Prochlorococcus marinus XMU1411: one gene and its partner. The protein of the gene in region 2 binds, or shares a complex with, the protein of the main gene of each other region. Links are inferred from orthologs where the notes say so. Each region holds a gene or a part of one and is shown on either strand. Other genes may lie near its edges.

Evidence for each region. The genes of interacting proteins can lie anywhere in the genome.
Region 1: the proteins of accD (region 2) and accB are in contact, whole or in part, in a solved structure (PDB 8UXZ), measured with the Escherichia coli proteins. The link is inferred for Prochlorococcus marinus XMU1411 from one-to-one orthologs.

The regions. Positions count from the first base shown.
Region 1 is NZ_JAAORI010000001.1:26,646-32,245, reverse strand. What follows is about bases 2,587-5,583. They hold accB (acetyl-CoA carboxylase biotin carboxyl carrier protein), read right to left. Parts: upstream 4,340-5,583; coding sequence 3,833-4,339; downstream 2,587-3,832. Other genes in these bases: HA145_RS00125 (peptidylprolyl isomerase), read left to right, coding at 4,943-5,583; efp (elongation factor P), read right to left, coding at 4,339-4,899; pdxA (4-hydroxythreonine-4-phosphate dehydrogenase PdxA), read left to right, coding at 2,822-3,829; HA145_RS00145 (SDR family NAD(P)-dependent oxidoreductase), read left to right, coding at 2,587-2,798. Outside these bases: HA145_RS00165 (AbrB family transcriptional regulator), read left to right, coding at 76-588; HA145_RS00160 (DUF6554 family protein), read left to right, coding at 645-1,094; HA145_RS00155 (HNH endonuclease), read left to right, coding at 1,258-1,656; HA145_RS00150 (transcription factor TFIID), read right to left, coding at 1,657-1,884; more of HA145_RS00145, read left to right, coding at 1,920-2,586; more of HA145_RS00125, read left to right, coding at 5,584-5,600. UniProt on the Escherichia coli protein: This protein is a component of the acetyl coenzyme A carboxylase complex; first, biotin carboxylase catalyzes the carboxylation of the carrier protein and then the transcarboxylase transfers the carboxyl group to form malonyl-CoA.
Region 2 is NZ_JAAORI010000003.1:433,978-440,133, reverse strand. Bases 1,296-4,073 are described here. They hold accD (acetyl-CoA carboxylase, carboxyltransferase subunit beta), read left to right. Parts: upstream 1,296-2,132; coding sequence 2,133-3,014; downstream 3,015-4,073. Other genes in these bases: HA145_RS04165 (Gfo/Idh/MocA family protein), read left to right, coding at 3,411-4,073; HA145_RS04170 (hypothetical protein), read left to right, coding at 3,016-3,408; HA145_RS04180 (phosphoribulokinase), read left to right, coding at 1,296-1,993. Also shown: leuB (3-isopropylmalate dehydrogenase), read left to right, coding at 1-1,007; more of HA145_RS04180, read left to right, coding at 1,097-1,295; more of HA145_RS04165, read left to right, coding at 4,074-4,508; HA145_RS04160 (class I fructose-bisphosphate aldolase), read left to right, coding at 4,612-5,679; fba (class II fructose-bisphosphate aldolase), read left to right, coding at 5,831-6,156.

The DNA.
Region 1 (5,600 bases), on a different replicon or contig from region 2:
CAAAAATATTATTTGACTACAAACTTAAGCAAATAAATTTTCTTCTAATATTATGGTCAAACATCTTTCAAATTTATGCCAAACATAAATCTATTCTATTATCTAATTGCAGGTTTTATTTTTGGAGTTTTAGCTCTAAAAACAGGTATCCCTGCAGCTCCTCTTGCAGGTGCTTTAATAGGCGCAAGCATACTTAGCATCAGTGGCAAAGTCGATATTGCAGAGTGGCCAATAGGCACAAGAACAATTTTAGAAATTGGTATTGGAACAGTTATCGGCACATCATTAACCAAAGACTCATTAATGGATCTTCAAACATTGTGGAGGCCTGCTATTTTAATAACTTTTACTTTAGTTATTACAGGATTAGCAATTGGATTATGGACAAGCAGATTACTTAATATCGATGTGATAACAACAATTCTTGGCGCAGCACCAGGAGGCATCAGCGGCATGAGTCTTGTAGGATCAGAGTATGGGGTTGGGGCTGCAGTCGCAACTCTACACGCAGTAAGATTAATTACTGTGCTTCTAATTCTACCTTTAATTGTAAAATGCTTAAACTTATTTGGAATAATAAAATCTTAAAAATCTATAGACATATTTCCAATAAAAGATATTTTTAAATAGAAAGCTTATATGCAATGAAGGGATTTAGAAAAAATTTAATTTTTGTAACCTTGGGGATTATATCCCCTATTTCATTTCATTCTTTAAAAGTAAATGCAGGATCTTTTGGAGCGGAAATTTTTTGTACTATGAGAGATGGAGGAAATGATCATGAAAGTAGTTGGGATGCAGCATATACATATATAAAAAAGCAAAAAGGTGGAATTTTCAAAGTTTCACCTAAACAAGCAGCAGCACAAATTACTGAATCAGTTATTAGAGATAGAGAAACTTTCAGCTATTGTGTTGAGTACCTTGATAAACTTCATCCAAATAGAAAACTAATAAGAGATTTAGAAAAAGAAGAGGAAAGACAAGAAAAAGAAGCAAAAGACAGAGAAAGCAAAAGAAAAAGATTAGAAAAAGAATTAGAAGAAACTAATGAAGAATTTTCTGATGAAACACTTGAAAGATATAGTTATTAATAAAGATTTTAAAAGTTAGTTATATTTTTATAATTTTATAAATACTATTTTGTATCTAAACAGACTAAATCATATTTTTGCTTGCAAATTTATACCTAAAAGGATAGATAAATGTTGACTTTTAATTTATTCAAGCCATTATTTATTTAAATAAATATTCTGAATGCATATTAATGATGCGGTTTTTTTAGAGGATTTATGTCCTAAGTTCAGATTTAGACAATGGCGAAAATCTATACATAGGTTTACAGGAAAAAGTTGTATATATTGCGGAAAAACATCTGAATCGATTGACCATGTAATACCAAGAAGTCAAGGAGGCTTAAGCACTACAGAAAACTGTGTCCCTGCATGTCTTTCCTGTAATGGGGACAAATCAGATGAAAATGCTTTGTATTGGTACAGAAGGCAAAAATTTTATGATCCACGAAGAGCAATGGCTATAAGAGCTTGGTTAGAAGGAGATTTAAGACTAGCTATAAGATTACTCCAATGGGCCAATCCTAATTTTCAAGTTAATAAAGATAACGAAAAAGATAGATCAGAATATAGAGCAGCTTGACTACCAAACATTACACATTTTTCCAGAGTTATAACTCTCACATATATTTTCCAATTCTCTTGGCGATTCTGGGAATATTAAAATTGTGGAAAATGAAATGAGAAGTACAAATAATTTTTGATAGAATTTAAAGTTAATTAAGCTTATTTCTTTTTCTGTCAGACGACTATAACTTTTGCTAATGCAATAAGTTTTTAATTTTAAATCAGGCCTAAGAGTTGTCTTCATCTTTAATTAATACATATGTACTACTTTAACGTCGCATGAAGAATTCCGCAAGTTCACTAAATGGTAAAAATAAATTTTTAGTTTTAGGATGTGGTTTCAGCGGTAGTTTCTTTGCAAAAAAAATAAGGCAATTGGGTTATACCGCTTTGACAAGTTCAAGATCTGAAAAAAAAGATCCAAATAGTTTCGTATTCAACAGCGAAGAAGACTTGCTTCCTAATAAAGAAATTTTTGATGGAGTCACACATATTCTTAGTTGCATACCTCCCGACAAAAATGGAAACGATCCAGTATTAAAAAGTCTTAAAGATAAGCTAAAAAGTTTATCCCTTGAATGGGTTGGATATTTATCTACAACAGGAGTTTATGGGCACAGCAAGGGTGATTGGGTCTCTGAAATTGATGAACCAAAACCTTTTCAACAAAGAAGTCATAAGAGATTGAATTGTGAAAAAGAATGGATTAGATCTGGTTTACCTGTACAGATTTTTAGGTTGCCTGGTATTTATGGACCTGGACGATCGACTTTTGAAGCAATAAAAAATAAAAAAATTCGTGTTATATCAAAAAAAAATCAGGTTTTTTCAAGAATTCATGTCGCTGACATAACAAATGCAATTATTTATCTCTTACAAAATAAAAATTCCTTAAAATTTTACCAGATTATTAATATTGCAGATGATCTACCCTGTTCTCAGATAGAAGTTATTCAATATTGCTATGATTTCCTTGGTTTAACAATGCCAAAGCCAATATTATTTGAAGATGCAAAAGAGGAATTATCCCCTATAGCTAAATCTTTTTGGATGGAAAATAGAAGAGTTTCGAATAAACTATTATGCGAAACACTCGGGTATAAACTAATTTATAAAAATTATAAAATAGGCTTAAAAAATTGCTATCTGAATAGTTAAAAAAATAAATTTAAAAACTTTTTATGAATTGTCAAAATACAAATAAAGCATTGAACGTAGTATTAAGCGTAGGAGATGAGTCAGGTATTGGACCTGAAATAATATTAAAAGCTCTTTGTTCTGATGAGATACCTCAAAATGTTGACTTTATATTGGTTGGATCAAAAAAAAATCTACAAAATACATATAGCCACCTTAGATCATTAGGATTAGAAAACATTGCAAATCCTAAAAATTTAAAGATACATGATCTCGAAATTTCTTCATCAGATAATAACCCTCAATCAAGTTACGGTAATTCAAGTTATCAATATTTAACAAAAGCAATAGAAATTGTAAAAACATATCCCAATTCGGCACTTGTAACAGGACCAATTTGCAAGAAATCATGGTCTCTAGCAGGTCATTACTTCTCTGGTCAAACTGAAGTACTAGCAAAATCATGTGGAGTAAAAAACTTTGGAATGTTATTCACAGCAAAATCACCAATTACAGGTTGGAGATTTAATACCTTACTAGCTACAACCCATATAGCCCTTTGTGAAGTTCCCAAGAAATTAACTACAGAATTAATCCACTCTAAATTGGATCTATTCAAAAATTTTTGTAATAGCTATACTGACAAACCTACTTTAAAAGTAGCAGGATTAAACCCTCATGCTGGCGAAGAAGGCATTTTAGGTCATGAAGAAAAAGATTGGCTCAATGATGCCTTAATTACATGGAATGAGAAAAATAGAGGTATTAAATTATTAGGCCCTTTATCACCAGATAGTTGCTGGAATTCTTCAGTAAAAGCTTGGAGTGAAAAAAATGCTGAAAAGCACGATGGCATTCTTGCTATGTATCATGATCAAGGTTTAATACCAATGAAAGTGATAGCTTTTAATTACTCAGTAAATACCACAATCGGTTTACCTTTTATAAGAACATCTCCAGATCATGGAACAGGATTTGATATTGCTGGCAAAGGGATTGCTCAATCTCAAAGTATGATTGAGGCTATAAAAGCTGCTATAGAAATTACTTAGAATTCAAGACTGCTTAACGCGCATTAAAACTTGACCAAATTCAACTGGTGTCCCATTTTCAACCAGAATCTCTACTATTTCAGCATTAAATTCAGATTCAATTTCATTCATTAACTTCATTGCTTCCAAAATACAAATAGTTTGACCAACCTTAATGTTATTTCCTACTTCGACGAATGGATCCTCACCAGGCGCCGCAGCCCGATAAAAAGTTCCAACCATAGGAGAAGTAATTTCAGTTAGGTCAGAGCGTCCTGGGGGTGCTACCTGCGGCGTTTCAGGCTCATTAACAACTGGGATAGTCTGATTGATAGTTTTTTGATTAGCAATTGTTTGTTTATCAAATGAAGTATTAGAAGCTAAATTATTGATAACTTGGTTCTGATCAAACAAATTCCTTTTTATTTCTAGTTTAAAATCTTCACCTTCTAGCAAGAACTCTTGAATATCACTTGAAGAGATTTTCTCTATTAAGCGATTTAAGTCTTCATGATCTAGTTTCATAGCCATTAATTTTCACGTCCAAGATAACTATCGTTACGAGTATCAACTTTAATCATTTCTCCAACAGAAATAAATAAAGGAACCATAACTTGAGCACCTGTTTCTAGAATAGCTGGTTTCGTGCCCCCACTAGCAGTATCACCTTTAACTCCAGGATCAGTCTCTGTAACTTTCAAAGTAATAGATATTGGAAGTTCTACTTCTAAAACTTTACCATTATGGAAAACCACATTAACCTCCATTCCCTCTTTCAAATATTTTGCGCCTTTACCGATTTGCTCAGAGGTGAGTCTTGTCTCTTCAAAACTTGTCATATCCATAAAAACATAATCACCAGACTCCACATATGTATGCTGCAGGTTAGACTTCTCAAGGATAGCCTGCTGTACTGATTCTCCGGCTCGAAAAGTTTTTTCAACCACGTTGCCGCTTTGAACTGATTTTAATTTTGTTCGCACAAAAGCAGAACCCTTACCAGGCTTGACATGTAGAAATTCTACAACGCGCCAAACTTGTCCATCCAATTCGATGGTAGTACCTGTGCGAAAATCGTTACTGGAAATCATTCCTGTATTACATCCCCAAGGATCATAAACCTGCAAGAGTGCTATGCAAAAATTCTTATCAAATCAGAACAAAGTTTTCTTAATTCTTTTAATTGTATTTTCACAGGTTTTTCTATTTAAACCGATACAAGTACTAGCTGATTTACCTACTGGAAATGCAGTAAAAGACCCTAATGCAATCCTCAGAAACGCACTCCCTATCAAGCAAGTTGAGTTACAGGAAATTCAACACAAATTGGAAGAAACTAGTGACCTTGTCAGAGGAGGAAGATGGCCTGCTCTTGCAAAAACTGTTACAAAATGTCAATCTTTACTAAAAAAATACCAAAGTAAAATTATTCAAGAATTACCAAAAGATAAACAGAAAATTACTGAAAATACATTTTTAGAGCTCAAGGAAAATTTTAATAGCCTTCAAGACTATTCTAAATCAAAAGATAAATACTCATTTATAGCCACCCGAAGAGATGCTTTAGATAAAATAGGTAAAGTAGAAGAATATTTTCTACCAAATGAATTTCCATACTCTATTCCCCACGAATTTGATAATTTACCAAGATTACTGGGCAGAGCAAAAGTCAATATAAAAACCTCCAAAGGAGATATGCAAGCTATTGTGGATGGATTTAACGCCCCACTTACAGCAGGAGCATTTATAGATTTATCTTCAAAAAACTTCTACAAAGATTTACCTATTAACA
Region 2 (6,156 bases):
AAAAAGTTTTAAAAAAGCTTTCAAAAAATCATAACTTCGATTTTGATATTATTGAAAAATTATTTGGAGGGATAGCTTATGAAAAACATGGGACTCCTGCTCCAGATGAGACTTTAGATCAGTGCAAAAAAAGTGATGCAGTACTATTAGCGTGTGTTGGAGATATTAAATATGACTCTCTTTCAAGAGAATTAAGACCAGAAAGTGGGTTACTAAAGTTAAGATCTGCTCTTGACCTTTTTGCAAATATCAGACCTGTCAAAATAAGAAAATCTCTTTTAGATGCAAGTACCTTAAAAAAAGAATTCGTTGAGAATGTAGACCTTATTGTTGTAAGAGAATTAATAGGGGGTATTTATTTTGGAAAACCAAGAGGACATATAACAAATACAAAAATCCCAAAAGCATTCAATACGATGGTTTATGATTCAACCGAAATAGAGAGAATAACTGAAATAGCAATAAAAATTGCTAACCAAAGAAATAAAAAAATATGTTCCGTTGATAAATCAAACGTTCTTGAGGTTAGTCAATTGTGGAGAGATACAGTTTTAAATATCATCTCAAAAGATAAAAATATATCTTTAAGCAATATGTACGTTGATAATGCAGCAATGCAATTAGTTAGAGATCCTAGTCAATTTGATGTTATCTTAACCAGTAATTTATTTGGTGATATTTTAAGCGATTTAGCAGCTATGTTAACTGGATCTATTGGTATGCTTCCATCTGCCTCTTTAAGCAATAATGGGCCAGGAGTTTTTGAACCTGTTCATGGTTCTGCTCCTGATATAGCTGGTAAAAACATTGCAAATCCAATTGCGATGCTTTTATCCATATCCATGATGTTAAAAATTGGATTAAATGAAGAAGAAGCTGCAAAAAATTTAGAAACTGCTGTTGATAAAGTTTTATCAAAAGGATATAGGACAGTAGATTTAGCTGATGGGTCTTCTAAAGTATTATCTTGCAGCGAAATTGGAAACAAAATAATAGATGAAATTTAAAAAAAAATTAATAAATAAAAAAATATTTTCAAGTTGAACATAAAGTTGGCATATGACCTGTCAGAATCATCTAATATTGTTTTTAAAAAATGTCAAAACGTCATCCAGTAGTCGCTGTAACAGGATCTTCAGGAGCAGGAACAAGTACAGTTAAAAGAGCCTTTGAGCATATTTTTGCCAGAGAAGATATTGTTCCCGCAGTTGTAGAAGGTGATAGTTACCACAGGTTTGAAAGAATGCCTATGAAAAAAGCAATGGCAGAAGCTCTTTCAAAAGGTGAAAATTTCTCTCATTTTGGTCCAGAGGCTAATCTTTTTGACAAGCTAGAAGAACTTTTTAAAATCTATGGCGAAACTGGAGGAGGAAAGAAAAGATATTATCTACATAGTCTTGAAGAAGCAGAAGAACATAATACAAGACTTGGTACATCCCTAGAACCTGGGCAATTTACTCCATGGGAAGATATTCCTGAAGGAACAGACGTACTTTTTTATGAAGGTTTGCATGGCGGGGTAGAAGGTGATGGATACAATGTGGCATCTTATGCTGATTTACTTGTTGGTGTTGTTCCGATTACAAATTTAGAGTGGATTCAAAAAATCCATAGAGATAACGCAGAAAGAGGTTACTCAGCGGAGACCATTGTGGATACTATATTGAGAAGAATGCCTGATTATATAAATCACATATGTCCACAATTCAGTAAAACCGATATTAATTTCCAAAGAATTCCCACAATTGATACTTCTAATCCTTTCATATGCAGAAATATCCCAACTCCTGATGAGAGCTTTGTGATCATACATTTCAGAAAAGGGGCAAGAGAGAAATGGGGGATTGATTTTCAATACTTGCTTGGAATGATTAACGATTCATTTATGTCAAGTCCGACAAGTATCGTTGTAAATGGGGGGAAAATGGGTTTCGCAATGGAACTTATTCTTACTCCAATAATTCATAAAATGATTGAGGAGAAAAATAAATAATAATTAATTTTCTAATATCAACTCAAATAATTATATGTTTTTTTTTGAAGTGTTTTAATCTAGAGGATCTCAAATTTTTATATATCTTTCTTGATAAAAGTACCTTATTTAGATTTAAATAGAAAAAACAGGAAATGTTGTGTCATTAATCGACTGGTTTGCCGCAAGGCGTAAAGATCAATTTGTTGGAAAAGTTTCCCAAGATACTGATGAGGGAGATGGTTTGTGGGTTAAATGTTCAGAATGTTCGCAAGTAGCCTATAGAAAAGACCTAATTTCAAATTTTAATGTTTGTAGTAATTGTGGACACCACAATAGGATTAATAGCGATGAAAGGATAAATATAATTGCCGACAAAAATTCATTCAAAGAGTTTGATGGTTCACTAAGTCCTACAGATCCTTTGGGTTTTAAAGATAGAAGATCGTATGCTGATCGAATTAAAGAAAGTCAAGCAGGCACAGGTTTAAGAGATGGAGTCGTAACAGGTATCTGTTCTGTAAATTCAATTCCTTTAGCATTAGCTGTTATGGATTTTAGATTTATGGGAGGATCCATGGGTTCAGTAGTTGGTGAAAAAATTACAAGGATAATTGAGAGAGCAACTTTAGAAAATTTTCCAATTCTTATTGTTTGCGCATCAGGAGGAGCAAGGATGCAAGAAGGTATGTTAAGTCTCATGCAAATGGCAAAAATATCTGGAGCACTAAAAAAACATAAAGAAAAAAATCTTCTTTATATGCCCTTATTAACTCATCCAACAACTGGTGGGGTAACTGCAAGCTTTGCAATGTTAGGTGATTTAATTTTGGCGGAACCTAAAGCTCTTATTGGATTTGCTGGAAGAAGAGTTATAGAACAAACATTAAGAGAAAAATTACCCGATAACTTTCAAACCGCTGAATATCTGCTTGAGCATGGTTTTGTTGATGTAATAGTTAAAAGAAAAGACCTCAAGGATACTCTGACTAAAATTTTAAAAATTCATGGTGTAAAAGAACTTGCAAAAGCAAATATATAATATGAGAATTATTTCAAATTTCTTTTATTTTTCTTTAAGCCTTTTATTTTTTATTTTAAATTTTGCTCCATATTCTTATGGAATAGGAAATGTTGACTGGGTCCTACTAAAAGAAAATAATGAAGGGAAAGAATGGCTTGATAAAGGAAGTATTAAGTCGCTTCCAAATGGCGAAATAAGTGTCTTAACAAAGTTCTTTAAAAATCCAACTAATTCGGATGATGATGGAGAGTTATCACTTTATGTAATGAGAATTAATTGCGATGAAAAAAAGTTCAAAGATACTTCCATAAATGGAATACCTCAATTCAATTCAAAATGGCAGACTTCTAATAATGATGAGCTAATAGATGTTGTTATTGAAAATAGCTGTTCAGTCTTAATTAATAGATAAGAATGAATTCTAAAAATAAAAAATTAAAAATAGCAATTGCTGGATTAGGGTTTGGTAAAAAAGTTCATTTAGAGGCATTAAAAGAGTCTGATTTTTTAACTCCTGTAGCTATTTATCATTATGAGACAAAGCAAAAATCGATCCTAGAAAAAGAAACAGGATTAAAATTCTTTCATAATTGGGAAGAATTAGTTAAATCTCCAAAAATTGATGGAATTATAATTGCAACCCCTCCTGAATCAAGATTTAAATTAGCAAAACAAGCTCTTGAGAATAATAAAAATTTACTTCTAGAAAAACCCGTTTCAATATCCTCCTCAGAAATTGAAGAGCTTCAGAGAATATCTTTGATTAATAATTTAAGCGTATGTGTTGATTTTGAATATAGAGCAGTACCTCTTTTTCTTCAGACAAAAAAACTTATTAATGAAAATATCTTAGGAGATATATATTTAGTCAAATTAGATTGGTTAATGGGCAGTAGATCAGACCCCAAAAGATCCTGGAATTGGTATTCATTAGAAGAAAAAGGTGGAGGAGTTATTGGCGCCTTAGGTACTCATGCATTCGATATGTTGAATTGGTTTTTTGGGGAAGCAATAAATGTTTCTGGCAAGTTAGCAACATCAATAAAAAAAAGACCTTTACCTGATTCATCTAATTTAAATGATGTAACGAGTGAAGATGTATGTTTAGCCAATATAGAAATATCAAACTACAGCTCGAATCTTATTCCATGTCAGGTATCTTTATCATCGATTTCTAAAAATGGTAGAGGATTTAGTTTAGAAATATATGGAAGCGAAGGTTCACTTATTCTTAAAAGCGAAAACCAAAAAGATTATGTACATGGTTTTAATTTGAAATATTCAAACAACGAAAATAAAATACAAAATCTAACTGCAGATTCAAGTTTTAATTTTGAAAAAACATGGACTGATGGGAGAATAGCTCCAGTTTTGAGAATTCAAAATTTATGGGCTAAGAGTATAATTAATAAAACACCTGTAATCCCAGGCTTATGTGAGGGACTTGCTAGTCATAAAGTTTGCGAAGCCATAAGAGAATCTTCTAAAAGTGGATTAAGTATCAAAATTTAAGGCTATACATTTATAAGTATCAATTATCACCCGATAAAGTATTGGATTGATTTTATTTTTTTTTCATATTCTGGAAAAATCAATTGAACTGAATTATTAAAGAATGGCTTTAAATTACTACAAAAATGAGCTTAAAGAAAATGCTCAATTACTAGCTTCTAAAGGGAAAGGGATATTAGCGGTAGATGAATCCACTAAAACAGTAGGTAAAAGACTCGCTGGAATTGGCGTTGAGAATACTGAAGAAAATAGGAAGGCATATAGAGGAATGCTCTTTACTACAGAAGGTCTTGGCAAATATATAAGTGGAGCAATCCTTTTCGAAGAAACTCTTTATCAGAATCACCAAGATGGTGAGTCAATGGTTAAGAAACTAAATGATTTAGGTATTATTCCAGGTATAAAGGTCGATAAAGGCCTAAATCCACTTCCAGGAGCAGGAGATGTAGAAACTTTTTGCTCTGGCCTAGATGGGTTAGTTGAAAGAGCTGCAAAATATTATGAACAAGGTGCAAGATTTGCAAAGTGGAGAGCAGTTCTGCAAATTACAAATGATGGTTGTCCTTCAAAACTATCAATACAAGAGAACGCCTGGGGACTAGCAAGATATGCTAGATCAGTGCAAGAATCGGGCTTGGTACCAATTATTGAACCTGAAATCTTAATGGACGGAGATCATACAATTGAGAAAACTGCAGAAGTTCAAGAAGAGGTAGTTAAGCAGGTTTACATGGCTTGTCAAGCAAATGGAGTCTTTCTAGAGGGAACACTATTAAAACCTTCCATGACGGTAAATGGAGCAGATTGTCCAACTAAGGCCGATCCTATGAAAGTTGCCGAGATGACTATAAAAACTATGGAAAGATGCGTTCCTGCTTCTGTCCCTGGGATAGTATTCTTATCAGGAGGATTAAGCGAGGAGGCTGCTTCAGTTTATTTAAATAATATGAACACCCTTTACAGGAAAGCTTTATGGAATGTTTCATTCTCATATGGAAGAGCCTTACAGCACTCATGCTTAAAGGCCTGGAAAGGAAGTGATGTAGAGGGCGGTCAAAAGGCCTTAATAGCAAGAGCTCAAGCAAACTCAGAAGCCTCTACAGGTTCCTACGTAGCAGGGTCTCAACCTTCATCAGATGAGCAATTATTTGTAGCAGGCTATACTTACTAACTTAAAAATTCTAAAAATATACGCTGGGCCATAAAATTAGTTTCTTTAATTTAGTATTTTGTATATCTAATGACGTGACATTTGATACCTCAGTATACTAAACTCTCGGAACATATAGCTTAAACACTAAGCATCTAATTAATTTTTAATTATGGCCCTTGTTCCCCTTAGACTACTTTTAGATCACGCTGCTGAAAATGGATATGGTATCCCAGCGTTTAACGTAAATAACCTTGAACAAGTTCAAGCAATTATGGAGGCTGCATATGAAACAGACAGTCCTGTAATTCTTCAAGCTTCAAGAGGTGCTAGAAATTATGCTGGAGAAATATTCCTACGTCATCTGATTCTCGCTGCAACTGAAACTTATCCTAATATTCCAGTTGTAATGCACCAAGACCATGGAAACGAGCCATCAACATGTTATTCAGCAGCAATAAATGGTTTTACATCTGTAATGATGGATGGATCCTTAGA